Regions from separate parts of the Mesorhizobium sp. WSM4887 genome, predicted to be linked through region 1. Evidence: predicted binding sites of a transcription regulator. Region 1 holds the regulator's gene; the other holds the start of a gene.
The links. The regulator LexA, encoded in region 1, represses DNA repair genes until DNA is damaged. The targets are predictions, from matches to a motif close to TGTTCNNNNTGTGTTCNG.
Positions count from the first base shown of each region.

Region 1 (8,350 bases):
ACTCCCTGAAGGCCGGCGCCACCTTCGACAAGATCGTCACCGCAGAGGGCAAGACGCAGGCCGACACCGTGCTCGGCACGCTGGCAAAGGACAAGATCGCCGACAAGGCGGTGGCCGACGCAGCCTTCTCGCTCAACGTCAACGAGGTCAGCCCGGTGGTTCAGGGCGCCTTCGGCCCGGTGCTCTTGCGCGTCACCGAGATCAAGCCGCAGGTGGTGAAGCCGCTTTCGGAAGTGTCCGACCAGATCCGCAAGGATCTTGCGCTCGGCGAGGCAAGCCGCGTCCTGCTCGACGTCCACGACAGCTACGAGGACACCCGCGCTTCCGGTGCCTCGCTTGCCCAGGCGGCCGACAAGCTAAAGCTCAAGGTCGTCACCATCGACGCCATCGACCGCACCGGCCAGCGGCCGGACGGCACGATCGTCAACGACCTGCCGCAATCGGCGGACCTCATCAAGGCCGTCTTCGAGGCCGAGCCGAACACCGAGAATGAAGGCCTGACCACTGCCGCCAACGGCTTCGTTTTCTATGAAGTCCAGTCGATCACGCCGGCGCGCGACCGCACGCTGGACGAGGTTCGCCAGAAGGTGGTGGCCGACTGGACCGCGGCCGAGACCGACAAGCGGCTCACCGCCAAGGCCGGGGAGTTGGAAAAGCGCCTCAAGGCCGGTGCGACGCTCGACGTGATCGCGGGCGAGCTTAAGCTCGAGAAGCAGACCAAGCGCGGCCTGAAGCGCGAAGCCGACGATGCCGATTTCGGCAAGGAGGGCGCGGCGGCCATGTTCGGCGTCGGCGAAGGCAGCACGGGCCTGATCCCCTCGCCCACCGGCGACGGTCAGATCCTGTTCAAGGTTGCCGAAGTCTTCGAACCTGCCGGTGCCGATGGCAGCTCTGTCCCGGAAGACGCGCAGAAATCTTTCAGCGCCGGCATATCCGACGACCTGCTCGATCAGCTGGTGGCGCAGCTGCAGTTGCAATATGACGTTCGTATCGATCCGGCCGCCGTTTCCCAAGCACAGACACGATGAGCGCGCTTAAGACATATATCGCCAAGGTCGCGACCGGCACCGCGCTCTCCTTCGAGGAAGCGCGCGAGGCCTTCGACATCATCATGTCGGGCGACGCGACGCCGGGGCAGATCGGTGGCTTCCTGATGGCGTTGCGCGTGCGCGGCGAAGCCGTGAGCGAGATCTCCGGCGCGGTCGCCACGATGCGCGCCAAGATGCTCCGCGTCGAAGCCCCGCGCGGCGCCATCGACATCGTCGGCACCGGCGGCGACAATTCGCACTCGGTGAACATTTCGACCGGATCGGCATTCGTCATCGCCGCCGCGGGTGTTCCGGTGGCCAAGCACGGCAATCGCGGCCTGTCCTCGCTGACCGGCGCGGCGGATGTGCTGATGGCCCTCGGCGTCAAGGTCGACATCGCACCGGAGACGATCGGCCGCTGCATCCAGGAGGCCGGCGTCGGCTTCATGTTCGCGCCAGCGCATCATCCGGCGATGAAGCATGTCGGTCCTGTCCGGGGCGAGCTCGGCACGCGCACCATCTTCAATCTGCTCGGGCCGCTGTCGAATCCAGCCGGCGTCGGCCGGCAGATGGTTGGCGTCTTCCTGCCCGAATGGATCATGCCGGTGGCTGAGACGCTGAAGGCGCTGGGTACCGATCATGCCTGGATCGTGCACGGCGACGGTTATGACGAGATCACCACCACGGGCGAGACGCAGGTCGCAGAGCTCGCCGGCGGCGAGATCCGCACCTTTACCCTCACTCCGGAAGCGGTCGGACTGAAGCGGCATAACAAAGAGGATCTGCGCGGCGGCGAAGCGGCCTACAATGCCAAGGCATTGCGCGATATGCTGGGCGGCGCTGCCGGCGCTTATCGCGACACCGTGCTGATGAATGCCGGCGCCGGGCTGGTGGTGGCCGGCAAGGCGACGACGCTCGGCGATGGCATCGAGGCAGCAGCGCAGGCCATCGACAGCGGCCGGGCGCTCGCGGTGCTCGACAAGCTCATCGAGATTTCGAACGGTTAGAATTTTGTCCGATATCCTGCGCAAGATAGAAGCCTACAAGCGCGATGAGATCGCCGCCGCAAAGCTCAGCGCGCCGCTTGCCGAGGTCAAGGCGAAGGCCAAGGATGCGGAACCCCCGCGCAGCTTCCTTGCGGCGCTTGAGGCCAAGCGGAAGGCCGGCGGCTTCGCGCTGATTGCGGAGATCAAGAAGGCCAGCCCTTCCAGGGGCTTGATCCGCGCCGACTTCGACCCGCCGGCGCTCGCCAGGGCCTATCAGCAAGGCGGTGCTGCCTGTCTTTCGGTGCTGACCGACGCACCGTCCTTCCAGGGCGCGCCCGGCTTTCTGACCGCAGCGCGCGCCGCCGTTGGCCTGCCCGCCCTGCGCAAGGATTTCCTCTTCGACCCGTATCAGGTTCATGAAGCCCGCGCCTGGGGCGCGGACGCGATCCTCATCATCATGGCGAGCGTCGACGACGCCTTGGCCAGTGAATTGGAAGTCACGGCCTTCGATCTCGGCATGGACGCGCTGGTCGAGGTGCATGACGAACAGGAGATGGAACGCGCGCTTCGCCTCTCGTCGCGGCTGATCGGCATCAACAACCGCGATTTGAGAACCTTCGAAACCAGCCTCGACGTTTCCGAGAGGCTTGCCGCCATGGTCCCGGACGACCGGCTGCTGGTCAGCGAGAGCGGCATCTTCACCCATCAGGACTGCCGCCGGCTGGAAAAGAGCAAGATCGGCACCTTCCTCGTTGGCGAAAGCCTGATGCGGCAGGCCGACGTGGCCGCCGCGACCGCCCTTCTGCTGACGGGCAAGGCGCCGGCCGAGGCCGTTTGAGGATGCCCGCGCTTACGCATCTCGGCGCCAAGGGCGAAGCCAACATGGTCGATGTCGGCGGCAAGGCCGAGACGACGCGCACGGCCATCGCCGAAGGGTATGTCACCATGCAGCCGGAAACGCTGGAGATGATCCTGGCCGGCGACGCCAAGAAAGGCGACGTGCTTGGCACGGCGCGCCTCGCCGGCATCATGGCGGCCAAGAAGACGCATGAGCTCATCCCGCTTTGCCATCCCCTCCTTCTCACCAAGGTTGCCGTCGAGATCGAGCCCGATCGCGCGCTTCCCGGCCTGAGGGTCACCGCGCTTGCCAGGGTTACCGGCAAGACCGGGGTCGAAATGGAGGCGCTGACCGCGGCGTCGGTTGCCTGCCTCACCATCTACGACATGGCCAAGGCAGCGGACCGCGCCATGGCGATTTCCGGCATCAGGCTGGTCGAGAAAACCGGCGGCAAGTCGGGCGACTACAAGGTAGGTCCTTAGCATGGCTTTGCTTCCGGTCGCCGAGGCGCTCCAACGCCTGTTGGACGGCGCGACCGCGCTGCCAGGCGAAAGCGTGCCGCTGGCCGACGCGTCCGGCCGGGTGCTGGCCGACCCCGTGGTGGCTCTGCGCACCCAGCCGCCCTTCAATGCGTCGGCGATGGACGGCTATGCCGTGCGGGCCGCCGACGTAGCCTCGGCGCCGGCGCGGCTCTCCGTGATCGGCATGGCGCCCGCCGGGCGTGGCTTCACCGGCTCTGTCGGCAAGGGCGAGGCCGTGCGCATCTTCACCGGCGCGCCGCTCCCCGAAGGCGCCGATACCATCGTTATCCAGGAGAATGTCCGCGATCTCGGCGGCGGCGGCATCGAAGTGACCGAGCCGACCGTGGAGGGACGAAACGTCCGTCGCCGCGGCCTCGACTTCTGCGAGGGCGACCTGCTCCTCGAAAAAGGCCGCCAGCTCGATCCGGCGGCGCTTTCGCTGGCGGCATCGGCCAACCATCCGAGTCTCAACGTGGTGCGGCAGCCGCTGCTCGCCATCATCGCCACCGGCGATGAATTGCTGCCGCCGGGCAGCGCGCTCGGCCCCGACCAGATCATCTCGTCGAATACCTGTGGCGTCACAGCTACGGCCCAGTCGGTCGGCGCGCGCGCGCTCGACCTCGGCATTGCCGCCGACCGCAAGGACGCGATCGCGGCCCTGGTCAAGAAGGCGGTCAAGGCCGGCGCCGACGTCATCGTCACGCTTGGCGGCGCCTCCGTCGGCGACCACGACTTGATCCATGACGTGCTGACCGGCGAAGGCATGCAGCTCGACTTCTGGAAGATCGCCATGCGTCCCGGCAAGCCGCTGATGTTTGGCCGGCTCGGCGACATTCGCTGCATCGGCCTGCCCGGCAATCCGGTCGCAAGCCTGGTCTGCTCGCAGCTGTTCCTGAAGCCGCTTCTGGCGCGGCTGGGCGGCCGGTCCTGCCGTCAGGAAATCCGCACGGCCCGGTTAGGCGTCGCAATGCACGCCAACGATCTCAGGCAGGACTATGTCCGCGCCGTGGTCCGCGAAGATGCGGGGGGGTTGATCGCAACACCGTTCGGCATCCAGGATTCCTCGATGTTGAGGATGCTCGCCGATGCCAATGGCCTGATCGTGCGCCAACCCTTCGCACCGGCGGCTGAAGCCGGCGAGGAATGCACCGTTCTGATGTTACGCTGAACAAAACGTCAACACATTCACTAAACTTTAAACGGTTGCGGAACACAACTGGAACAGATAGTGTTTGTTCTGGGTTTGTTTTTCTGATTCTGGTTTCAGAACCCATGGGGGCCGCCATGCTGACGCGCAAACAACATGAACTGCTGATGTTCATCCATGAACGGCTCAAGGAAAGCGGCATTCCGCCGTCTTTCGATGAGATGAAGGAAGCGCTCGACCTTGCCTCGAAATCGGGCATCCACCGCCTGATCACGGCGCTGGAGGAGCGCGGTTTCATTCGCCGGCTTCCGAACCGGGCGCGTGCTCTTGAAGTGCTGCGCCTACCTGACTCGATCGCGCCCGGCCTCAATGCGGCGAAGAAATTCTCGCCGAGCGTCATCCAGGGCGGCCAAGGCAATCTCGGCCGCCAGATCAAACCCGCGGCGCCCGCCCGCACGCCGACGCCCAGCAATGACGACGACGCCGTTTCAGCCGTCTCCATCCCGGTGATGGGTCGCATTGCCGCCGGCGTGCCGATCGACGCCATCCAGCACCAGACGCATTCGATCACAGTGCCGCCGGACATGATCGCGGGCGGCGAGCACTACGCGCTCGAGGTCAAAGGCGATTCGATGATCGAGGCCGGCATCTTCGACGGCGACACGGTCATCATCCGCAACGCCAGCACTGCGAGCCCCGGGGAGATCGTCGTGGCGCTGGTCGATGACGAGGAGGCGACGCTGAAGCGCTTCCGCCGCAAGGGCGCCTCCATCGCGCTCGAGGCTGCCAATCCGGCCTATGAGACGCGCATCTTCGGTCCCGATCGCGTCAAGGTTCAGGGCAAGCTCGTCGGGCTCATCCGCCGCTACTGAGGGGCTGCGGCTTGGCTTTCGGCTTCTCGGGCTTCTTGTAAGGCGCCAACCCCCTCGCCTCACGCGAGTAGCGCCGCTGTTCGTGCCAAGGGCGGTACGGTTTTTCGACGGCGTATTGAATGGTTGCTCGCGCCGTCGCCGATTGCGGATCGAAGAAGACGGCGGCACTGCCGTCGCGCGCGAGCTGCCGCTTGGTGACAACGAGGACACGCGGATCGCGGCAGGGATTGTAGGCCGTGGCGTCGTTGATGACGATGAGGTCTGCGAAGTCGCAGGCAGGCCGGGCAGCTTCGCGTTTTTCGGCGAGCGCGACGATCGCGCCTGATGGATGCCGGCCAATGCAGAGATCGCCCGTGCAGTAAAAGGGCGATCCAGGCGGCAGGTCGACGGGATCGGCTATGTCCAGCGTGCCCTTGGCGAATGTCTCCGGCGGCACGATCGTTTCGGCCTTGAGCGCGCGTTTCCAGTTATCGGTGGTGAACTCGTTCGAGCGGGCACGATTGATGGCGAGTTCGCCGCCGCCGATCGGCATCGCCACCAGATGCGCGTCCTCCGAGATCAGCAGGTCGGGCGTGCGCACCTGCGGGATCATCATGACGGCCGCGGCAGCGAAAGGAATCGCGGCCAGCCTGAGCCACGTAGTCGCCATCGTGGCGATGACGAGCGCGATCGTCGCCAGCAGCACCGAATGGATCGAGATCAGGCCCACGGCATCGACCGGCGACCACTCCGAAATCCACGCCGAGATCGCGATCATCGCCGCCAGGCCCTTGCCCATCAAATAGAGGAAGGGCCCGTCGAAGCCGAACGGCATCATGACCGCGCTGGCGACGGCGAGAAACATCACGATCGTGACGATCGGCATGATCGCGAGATTGGCCAGCAGGCTAAGCGGCGAGACGCGCTGGAAATGCCAGATGGCAAACAGCGCCGTGGCACTTCCGGCAATGATCGACGTCATCGCGGCGCCACCTGCTCCGACTGCCAGTTTGTGCGACATGAACCGCAGGAACGAACGCTTTGCCGGCGGCGCTCTCACCTTGCCGGCGCGGTAGTCGGACCAGCCGGCATAGGCGCCGACAAGGGCGGCGGTTGCCGCGAACGACATCTGAAAGCTCGGGCCAACCACTTCATGCGGCGACACCAGGATGACGGCGATGGCCGAGATCGCCAAGTTGCGCATCGTCAGCGCGGCGCGGTCGAAAAGCACGGCGATCAGCATGACGGCCAGCATGATGAAGCTTCGCTCGGCGGCGACCACCACGCCGGAGATGACGAGGTAGGCGGCGATCGACATAAGCGCGATTGCCGCGGCATATTTCTTCACCGGCCGGCGTGACGAAAAATCCGGGAACAGCGCAAAGGCGCCGCGCAGCAGAAGCATGACCGTGCCGGCGACCAGCGCCATGTGCAGGCCCGAAATCGAGATGATGTGATAGATGCCGGTCCGCCGCATCGCCTCGTTGATGTCCTCGGGAATGCCGGCGCGCACGCCGACGATCAGTGCGGCGGCAATCTCGCCTTCGGGTCCGCCGACGGTGCTTCTGATGTGGTCGGCAATATTTTCGCGCGCGTTCTCGATGGCCGAGGCGATGCTCGTCTGGCCGATCGGGTCGGTTGGCGGAATGAGTTTCGGGTCGCCGAGGAAAAATCCGCTGCCGCCGATGCCGGAAAAATAGCTGTCGAAGGAAAAATCATAACTTTCCGGACGGACCGGCCCTGTCGGCGGCAGGAGCCGCGCGTAACCCGTCACCAGCGATCCGGCCTTCATGCCGGCCGGGATCCTGCGTGCCGAGACCCTGACGCGATCCGGTGCGTAGCGCAGCTTTGGATGCGCGGTCGAGACGAGATCGATGGTCAGCCTGACGCGGCCATTGGCCATTTCCTCGGCGATGACGACGCGGCCTGTCAGCCGCGTCTGGATTTCGGAGCCGAGCATCGGTGTAGCGGCGCGCCAGGTCTCGACCTTCGCGGCGACGAAGCCCAGCGCGCAAAACAGCGCCGCCATAAAGACCAGGTGTGTCTTCAGCCAGGGGCGCGAAACCGCCGCGCATAGAGCCATCAGCGCCACCGCCGCCAGCGGTCTGTAAAGATCCGGCTCGGCGCTCAAGGAATAATAGAGTATCACGCCGGCGGCCAGGAACACCGGCACCAGCAGGAAGCCGATGCCGCGGTCGAGCTCGGTTGAGGCTGCCTCGGCCACACCCCGGCGAAACACGGAAAACGAGGCACGGCGGAACCGCCTGCGGATTAAGTCGATGGCCGCCGGCGGAGGAGCTTGTAGCGAAGCATCGCCGTCCGGCGGCAAAATCTCGGTGGCCGGACGCGGTACGGGAACCAAAACCGGTACTGCCTCTGCAGGTATTGTGTCGGCAAACAGCAGGCGCTCGCTCACGCCAGCCGCCGTCTCCTCGCCCTCCTCCGCACCCCGGCCACGTCCAGCCATCGGGTCTGCCCCTTGCGCCCCAGACCTCCTATGCTACATGAACGCCCACCGCGCGAAAGTCCGCGCAATCATGCCCGCTTCAGAGCTTCTTCCGAGAGTTCCATGTCCGACAAGGTCGTCACCCGCTTTGCCCCCTCGCCCACCGGCTATTTGCACATCGGCGGGGCGCGCACGGCGCTGTTCAACTGGCTCTACGCCAGGCACACCGGCGGCACGATGCTGCTGCGCATCGAGGACACCGACCGCGAGCGCTCCACCGAAGCGGCGACGGCCGCTATCCTGGACGGGCTGACCTGGCTCGGCCTCTCATGGGACGGCGAGGCCGTGTCGCAGTTCGAGCGCGCGCCGCGCCACCGTGAGGTGGCAGAGGGGCTCGTACGGCTGGGCAAGGCTTATTACAGCTATGAAACGCCTGCCGAGCTGGAGGCGATGCGCGAGGCGGCGCGGGCCAAGGGGCTGCCGCCGCGCTACAATGGCCAGTGGCGCGACCGCGGGCCCTCCGAGGCGCCTCC
Region 1 covers NZ_JARTVP010000001.1:85,246-93,595, forward strand. Annotated here, with positions in the region: gene P9230_RS00370 (SurA N-terminal domain-containing protein) at 1-1,028, shown strand, start outside; gene trpD (anthranilate phosphoribosyltransferase) at 1,025-2,035, shown strand; gene trpC (indole-3-glycerol phosphate synthase TrpC) at 2,037-2,852, shown strand; gene moaC (cyclic pyranopterin monophosphate synthase MoaC) at 2,855-3,334, shown strand; gene glp (gephyrin-like molybdotransferase Glp) at 3,336-4,541, shown strand; gene lexA (transcriptional repressor LexA) at 4,658-5,392, shown strand; gene P9230_RS00400 (ComEC/Rec2 family competence protein) at 5,376-7,838, opposite strand; gene gltX (glutamate--tRNA ligase) at 7,941-8,350, shown strand, end outside.

Region 2 (8,350 bases), on a different contig from region 1:
GATCGGCATGACCTGGAGCCAGGCGATGCGGCGCACGATCCTTCCGCAAGCGGGCCGCGTCGCGGTGCCGCCGCTCTCCAATACGTTCATATCGCTGGTCAAGGACACCTCGCTCGCGGCGGCAATAACGGTGCCCGAAATGTTCCAGGCTGCGCAGCGCATCGTCGCCACCACCTACGAGCCGCTGATCCTCTATGTCGAGGCGGCGGCGCTCTATCTGGCGATGAGCTCGGTGCTGTCGGCGCTGCAGGCGCGGCTGGAGGTGCGGCTCAACCGCTATGGCGGCTTCCTGGAGACCAATGCATGATCGGCCTCACCAACATCGAGAAGCGCTTCGGCGACAATCTTGTCCTGAAAGGTGTCACCGTCAGCATCGACGAAGGCAGCGTCACCGCGCTGGTCGGACCTTCGGGCGGCGGAAAAAGCACGCTCTTGCGCTGCATCAACCTCTTGGAAATTCCGACCTCGGGCACTTTGCGCATCGGCGACGAGACGCTGGAGTTTCGGCCGGGCGCCAAAGTACCGGCAGCGGACATCCAGCGCGTGCGGCTGCAGACCGGCATGGTGTTCCAGAATTTTCAGCTCTTTCCGCATCGCACCGCGATCGAGAACGTCATGGAAGGGCTGGTGACGGTGCTGAAATGGCCGCAGACGGGGGCGCGCGAGCGGGCGATGGCGTTGCTCGAGAAGGTCGGCATGGCGCATAAGGCCGATGCCTGGCCGGCGACTTTGTCAGGCGGCCAGCAGCAGCGCGTTGCGATCGCCCGGGCGCTGGCGCCGTCGCCGCGCGTGCTGCTTTGCGACGAGCCGACCTCGGCGCTCGATCCGGAGCTGGCGCAGGAAGTGGTCGACGTGCTGGGTCAGCTGGCCCGCGAGGGCACCACCATGGTGATGGCCACGCATGATCTGAGACTTGCCTCCAAGATCGCGCAGGAGGTGGTGTTCCTCGATGCCGGCTCGATCGTCGAGAAGGGCCCGGCTTCGATCGTGTTCGACAATCCCGAGCGCGAGCGGACCAAGCGCTTCATCGCCTCGCTGCGGCAGGAGGAAGCGCGGAAGGAAGGCGGGGGCGGGGGATCAGGTACGATTTCTTCATAAGTTGGCGCTGCCCCTCATTGCTCTGCCGGGCATTTCTCCGCGTATAGTGACGGGAGAAAGGACGCTTTCATCAGAGAGTTCGCCAATCGCCAACGTTTCAAGAATGGGCGCCAACGACGCCGTCATCTCGCTTCTCCCCGTTCACTACGGGGAGAAGGTGCCGGCAGGCGGATGAGGGGCAGCGCCGACCTTCCGATATTGCGCGCAACAAAAAACCCGGCGCAAGGCCGGGTTCTTCGTTGTTCGGCAGGCGAAAGCTCAGGCAGCTTCTTCCTGCTCGGCTTCCTCGTTGTCGGCCTTGGCGCCGCGCTTCGGACCCTTGTTGAGGTTGACCTCGATGAGGCGAACCGCCTCGGTCTCCGACATGCGGTTGACGGCGGCGATCTCGCGAGCCATGCGGTCGAGCGCGGCTTCGTAGAGCTGGCGCTCGGAATAGGACTGCTCCGGCTGGTTGTCGGCGCGATAGAGGTCGCGCACCACTTCCGAGATCGAGATCAGATCGCCGGAATTGATCTTGGCATCATATTCCTGCGCGCGGCGCGACCACATCGTGCGCTTGATGCGGGCGCGGCCCTGCACGACCTTCAGCGCGCGATCGACATAATCCTCTTCCGAGAGCTTGCGCATGCCGATAGAGGTCGCCTTGGCGACCGGCACCTTAAGCCGCATCTTGTCCTTCTGGAAATCGATGACGAACAGCTCCAGCTTGTGACCCGCGACTTCCTGCTCGTCGATGGCCACGATCTGGCCGACGCCATGCGCCGGATAAACGATAAACTCACCGGTCTTGAACCCGTGACGGGCCGCGGTGGACTTCTTCTGCGGGGTGATCGTTGCCATTACGCCCTGAACTCCTTAGTTGTAGCGCCGGCATGGCGGCGCCGGCTGAACTCAGACGATCGGCGGAAGCCGATCTTTAGCCGCACAACAAGTGAACTCACCGGAATAAGCCGGGGCCGACAAACCGCACGAATGCGATTGCCTGCCCCAGATCGCTCTGGTCCGGATTTGAAAAGTTCACCTTTCAGTGATTTGGGGCGTTAGCGCCATAAATCGACGTTGTGTCACCGGCATGTTTCGCGGATATAACACAAAAAGTCGGAAGAATCAAGGTTTTGCTGCATTCGCTAACGCCATGCGCCATCGCTGGCTGTCAAGAGAGCAATTGTACCGGCTCGCTTACGTAGCGTCATGCCGGCTTGCCCGGCCCGGCCGTCAGTCGCCTTCGCCGGGCTCCGGCGAGAAATACTTCTCGAACTTCCCGGCCTCGCCGTCGAAGTTCTTGGCGTCGGCCGGCGGCTCTTTCTTGGCAGTGATGTTGGGCCATTTCTCCGCGTATTCGGAATTGACCTGCAACCATTTGTCGAGCCCGGACTCGGTGTCCGGCTTGATCGCGTCGGCCGGGCATTCCGGCTCGCACACGCCGCAGTCGATGCACTCGTCAGGATGGATGACGAGCATGTTCTCGCCTTCGTAGAAACAGTCGACCGGACAGACCTCGATACAGTCCATGTATTTGCATTTTATGCAATTATCGGTCACGACATAGGTCATCGCAGGCTCCGGGACGTCCCGTATTTGCTGGGCTTTTTTGGTGAGGTAACGCCTTTGCCCGCCGCTTGCAAGGGCAGGACTTCCCGCCTGAGCCGGCATCGCGGAAAGGAATTCCGCGCGCCTGCCGCGACGAGGTTCCGTCGAATCTTCTAGTCCTCGCCGAGCAGCCGGTCCGTCTGCCGCCGCTGCCGCTTGGTCGGACGGCCGGTGCCGGCCTCGCGCAGCGCCGGAATGGCGTCAGGAACCGCCTCGCCCTTGGGCGTCGGCGGCGGCGACATATCCTCGTAAAGCAGCCGCGCCTCGTCGGCAGGACCACGCCGGGCGCCGGGCCCAAGCACCTTCCAGACAAGGATTCGGCGGTCGAGCGTGATGGTCAGCACATCGCCGGCCTTGACCAGATCGGAGGCCTGCGCTGCTTTGTCGCGATTGATGCGGACGCGCCCGGCAACGACGAGCTTCGCCCCCAGCGACCGGGATTTCACCGCACGCGAGAAGAACAGCCATTTGTCGATGCGCTGGCGGCCTTCTCCAACCATCGGGACCGGCCGAGGCTATTTCTTCAGCTGGTCGCGCAAGGCGGCGAGCTTGGCAAAGGGTGAATCCGGATCAAAGCGCTGCGGACGCTCCTCGCGCGGCTTGCCCTGGAAGGCCGGCTTGCTGCCGCCTGCGGCATTGCCCTTGCCGTCCTGCCTGTTGCCTTTCCAGTCCGGCCGGCCCTCGCGGCGGCCCCCCTCGTGGCGATCGGCACGCTCGCCCTGCGGCCTGCCTTCGCGCCGTTCGCCGCCTTCGCGTTCCGGTCTCGGCTTGAACTTCGAGCGGTCGAAGCGCGGCTTGCCGGCCCCGTCGCGCTGGTCGCGGCGGCCCTCACGGGCTGGCCGATCGCCGGCCTGGCCACCCGTGGCAGCCGCCTGGCCATCGCCTGCAGCCTGGCCGTTGCGCGGACGATTGTCGCGGCGATTGTCATAGCGGTGGCGCGGGCGCGAATGGTCGAAGCGCGCCTGCCGCCACAGCAGGATCGGCTTCGGCTCTTCCGACTCGGCGGGGGGCTCTGCGCCTTCACCGCTTTCGCCCTCGTGGAGAGCGCCGGCGTCGGCGGTGTTGGTGCCGCCTGCATCGTCGGCGCCGTCAGCCCCACCCGCGTCGCTTCCCGCCGCGACCTCCCCCATCGAGGTGGAGGCGTCGGCGCTTTCAGCCGACCCAAACGCTGCTGCAGCGTCCACCGCTGCAGCGGTCTCCACAGGCGGAGTCTCTTCCGCGACCGCAGCCGAAGCTTCCGCCGGATCTTTCGCGTCAGGCTCCGTCGCGGCTTCCGCGATGGCGTCGGCAGGAACTTCAGCGGCAGCCGGCTCGGATCCCTCGATCGTTGCCTCTACAACCGTGTCTGTTGCCACGGCGTGCGCCTCTGCCGCCTGTGCAGCACGCGCAGCCTCTTCCGCCGCAAGCTTCGCAGCCGCGGCCTCGCGGGCGGCATTGTCCAGCGCGTCGAGCTTGGCCTTCACCTCCGCCGCCGGCTTCGGTTCGGCGCGATAGCCAAGGCCTTTGAGGATCTCTTCCATGTCGTCGGCGGTGGCGCCGAGGATCGACATCATGGGCGGCGTCACCATGAAGGCGTGGCCGTCATAGGCGCCGTCCGGTCGCTGGCCGAGGCCGGGCTTCCAGTTTGTCGCGGGGCGAATGAGATCGGCCAGCCGCTCTAGGATATCGACGCGTACGGCGCGGCGGCCGAGATTGCGATAGCCGGCGAGCTTGTAGAACGTCTTGTCGAAAGCAGGATCGATCACCACCGAGGTGCGGCCCGATGCCAGCGCATGCACCACGTCGCCGAAGCCTGGCTTGTCCTTGCCGTCGCTCTTAAGCGCCCAGAGCAGCGTCACCAGCCCGGCCGGCGCCGGCTTGATCAGCGCCGGCACGAAGACGTGGTAGGCACCGAAGCGCACGCCAAGGCGCCGCAGGGCCGCCCGGCCTTCCTGGTCGAGCGACTTCATTTCCTCGGCGATGTCGCGGCGGTTGATGAGACCGAAATGCTCGACGAGCTGGAAAGCGATGCCGCGCGCGATGCCGGTGAGCTGCTCGGCGTTCTTCAAATCGACCAGCGGCTTCAAGAGCGACTCGATCTGAAAATTGACGAAACGCTCGGCGCGCGCCGCGACCTTGTCGCGGGCAGGGCCGGTGAGCTGCTCGTCGGCAAGCAGCACAAGGCGCGGCTTCAAAGCCTCGTCGCCGGCAACCAGGGTGCCGATCGGCGCGCCGATCCAGCGCAGGACACCGTCCGAGCCCAATGCCAGATCGCCGTTGGCGCACGCGGCGAAGCGCTCGGCGCGCGCCTCGAACTCAGCCGCGAGCGCCTTCTGGGCAGCGGTGCGCACCGCCTTGGCGTCCTCGCCGCCGGCGCTCTGGTCGGCGGTGAAGCGGAATCCCTGCAACTCGCCGACGTGATGGCCTTCGACGAGCACGGTTCCGGTTGGGCTGATTTCAGCTTCAGGCATGGTATTTTCTCTAAGGCGCCGCATGAGGACGGAAGTCCTGCGGTCTACGAAGCGTTTCGTCAACCGCTCATGCAGCGCATCCGACAATCTGTCTTCGATTTCGCGCGTCTTTTCCTGCCAGTGTAGCTGATCGGCCAGCCAGCCCGGTCGGTTGGAGACGAAGGTCCAGGTGCGGATCTGGGCGATCCGGTGCGACAGCGTGTCGATATCACCATCCGTGGTGTCGGCCCGCCGCACCTGCTCGGCCATGTAATTCTCATCGACATGGCCATGGCGTGCAAGGTCCATGTAGATCGAGGCGATGAGCTCGGCATGCTGGGCGGGCGCGATCTTGCGGTAGTCCGGCAGCGCGCAGGCCTCCCACAGCAGCGCCACGCGCTCCCTGCCGGTGGCTAGCGTCCTGATGTCCGCGTCGCGCGACAAATGTTCCAGCGCCTGGGCGTCGACCGCCGGCAATGCCCGGGTCAGCCCTTCGACCGGCGCGTTGGTCTCGATCGAGCGTTTCAGGGCATCGAGGCTGGCAAAATCGAAATCGGCGGTGCGCCACTGCAGCACCTTCACCGGGTCGAAATCGTGCCCCTCGATCTTCTTGACCAGATCCTCGTCGAACGGATCGACCTGGCCGGTAACGCCGAAGGTGCCGTCGCGCAGGTGTCGGCCGGCACGCCCCGCGATCTGGCCTAGCTCGGCGGCGGTCAGGTTGCGGTATTGGTAACCGTCGAACTTGCGGTTCTGGGCGAAGGCAACGTGCTCGAGGTCGAGGTTCAGGCCCATGCCGATGGCATCGGTGGCGACCAGATAGTCGACGTCGCCCGACTGGAAGATCTCCACCTGGGCATTGCGGGTGCGGGGACTGAGCGCGCCGAGAACGACGGCAGCACCGCCCTGCTGGCGGCGGATCAATTCGGCGATGGCATAGACCTCGTCGGCGGAGAAGGCGACGATCGCCGTGCGCCGCGGCAGGCGGGTGAGCTTCTTCGAGCCGGCATAGGCAAGATGCGACAGCCGCGGCCGCGTCACCACCGAGACGCCCTTCAGCAGGCGTTGCAGGATGCCGTGCATGGTGGCGGCGCCCAGAAGCAGCGTCTCCTGGCGGCCGCGCAGATGCAGGATGCGGTCGGTGAAGATGTGGCCGCGTTCGAGGTCGCCGGCGAGCTGCACCTCGTCGATGGCGACGAAGGCGGCATCGGTCTCTCGCGGCATCGCCTCCACGGTGCAGACGGAATATCTCGCGCTCGCCGGCACGATCTTCTCTTCGCCGGTGACCAGCGCCACCTTGCTGGCGCCGACCTTCTCGCAGACGCGTGTATAGACCTCGCGGGCAAGGAGCCTCAGCGGCAGACCGATGATGCCGGTGTCGTGCGCCACCATGCGCTCGATGGCGAGATGGGTCTTGCCGGTGTTGGTGGGGCCGAGCACGGCCGTCACGTCGCGGCCGGAAAGGATCAGCGGCTGGGAGGGTTTCGGCTGGATATTCATCGGCTCGGAAATGAGGCTTTCTGCCGCTTGTTGTCGGGGACGCGACGGTTCCGTCGCGTGTGACAGGGCACACATAGGGATTTCAGACGCGAAGCGAAAGCGGAATGTTCCCATCAAGGGAAAGCGGAATGTTCCATCAAGAGATGGCGCGACGGCAGGCAAGGTCAAAATCCGCGCTCGATTAACCGTTGGAACGAGTCTGGAACGAATCGGCGACGAATCACTGACTCACTCTGATTCAGGTTTTGTTCACGGCTACATGTGGATTTTTTGGCCATGAGTCTCACCACATGCTGAATCTGTGAATTGGCCCGTTTCGTGCTTAGCTCGCGCTGGTGCCGGAGCGTCGTTAACCTTTGTGGGAGAGCGACCGCGACGGACTCGAGCGCGGCCGCGAACATTATGAAATGGTTGATCTTTCCTAATCGTCGTTAATCTTTTTCGCGCTGTTTCCGGCGTGGCCCGTTAACTTTTCGGCCAAAGCCGGAACGAATCGGCGACGAATCAGCGATCTGCAAAAATTCCCGGTTTGTTCACCCCTAGATATGGTGTTGTCCACAGCTTGTGCACCGAAAAATTCACAGCATGTGAACCGGGTTTCCACAGGGCGCGAGGAGGCCGTTAAGTATTGCGTGCCAAATTGAGGCATGCCCACCCGGTGCCGCCGGAGCGCAGACAAAAACAGGCGGCCCGTTTGCGGCGGGCCGCCTGCCATCGGTGTCAGAAGAGTTCAGCCGAACAAGATCTCAGGCGAAATACTGGCCGCCATTGGCGCTTATCGTCGAGCCGGTGATGAAGCCTGCGTCTTCCGAGGCGAGGAAGACGACGCAGCGCGCAATCTCCTCCGGCTCGCCGAGACGGCCGACCGGGATCTGAGCGATGATCGATTCCCGCACTTTTTCCGGCACGGCCATGACCATGTCGGTGGCGATGTAGCCGGGGCAAACAACGTTGACGGTGATGCCGGCGCGGGCGCCTTCCTGGGCAAGCGCCTTGGTGAAGCCGATATCGCCGGCTTTCGAGGCCGAATAATTGACCTGGCCCATCTGGCCTTTCTGGCCGTTGATCGAGGAGATGGTGATGACGCGGCCGAACTTCCTATCGCGCATGCCGTTCCATAGCGGATGCGTCATGTTGAAGACGCCGGAAAGGTTGGTGTCGATGACCTCCTTCCACTGCTCGCGGGTCATCTTGTGGAACATGGTGTCGCGGGTGATGCCGGCATTGTTGACCAGCACCGAGACCGGACCGAGATCAGCCTCGACTTGGGCGATGCCGGCGGCGCAAGCGTCATAATCGGCGACCGACCATTTGTAGACGGGGATGCCGGTCTCGGCCTTGAATTTCTGGGCCGCCTCGTCATTGCCGGCATAGTTCGCGGCGACCGAATAGCCGGCATTCTTCAGGGCCACCGATATCGCCGCACCGATGCCGCGCGATCCGCCCGTGACGATTGCTACCTTGCTCATGCATTTCCTCCCTTTGGTCGGAAGAGCGAATAGGGAGTGGCGAATAGCGAGTAGGGATCGATAGCCCGTCGTGCAACGCCATTTCCCCCTATTCGCTACTCCCCATTCGCTATTCGCTCAGTTCGCCATTCGCTCAGTTCAAGGCTTCCACACACATCGCAACGCCCATGCCGCCGCCGATGCAAAGCGTCGCGAGACCCTTCTTTGCGCCGCGGCGGCGCATCTCGTAGACCAGCGTGTTGAACACGCGGGCGCCCGAGGCGC
Region 2 covers NZ_JARTVP010000003.1:129,784-138,133, forward strand. Annotated here, with positions in the region: gene P9230_RS14200 (ABC transporter permease subunit) at 1-307, shown strand, start outside; gene P9230_RS14205 (amino acid ABC transporter ATP-binding protein) at 304-1,098, shown strand; gene P9230_RS14210 (CarD family transcriptional regulator) at 1,357-1,938, opposite strand; gene fdxA (ferredoxin FdxA) at 2,314-2,652, opposite strand; gene P9230_RS14220 (RNA-binding S4 domain-containing protein) at 2,802-3,188, opposite strand; gene P9230_RS14225 (helicase-related protein) at 3,204-6,617, opposite strand; gene P9230_RS14230 (beta-ketoacyl-ACP reductase) at 7,364-8,086, opposite strand; gene P9230_RS14235 (acetyl-CoA C-acetyltransferase) at 8,220-8,350, opposite strand, start outside.
Region 2: a site for LexA is predicted at 6,807-6,824, ahead of P9230_RS14225 (helicase-related protein). Genes of this name have one in related genera too.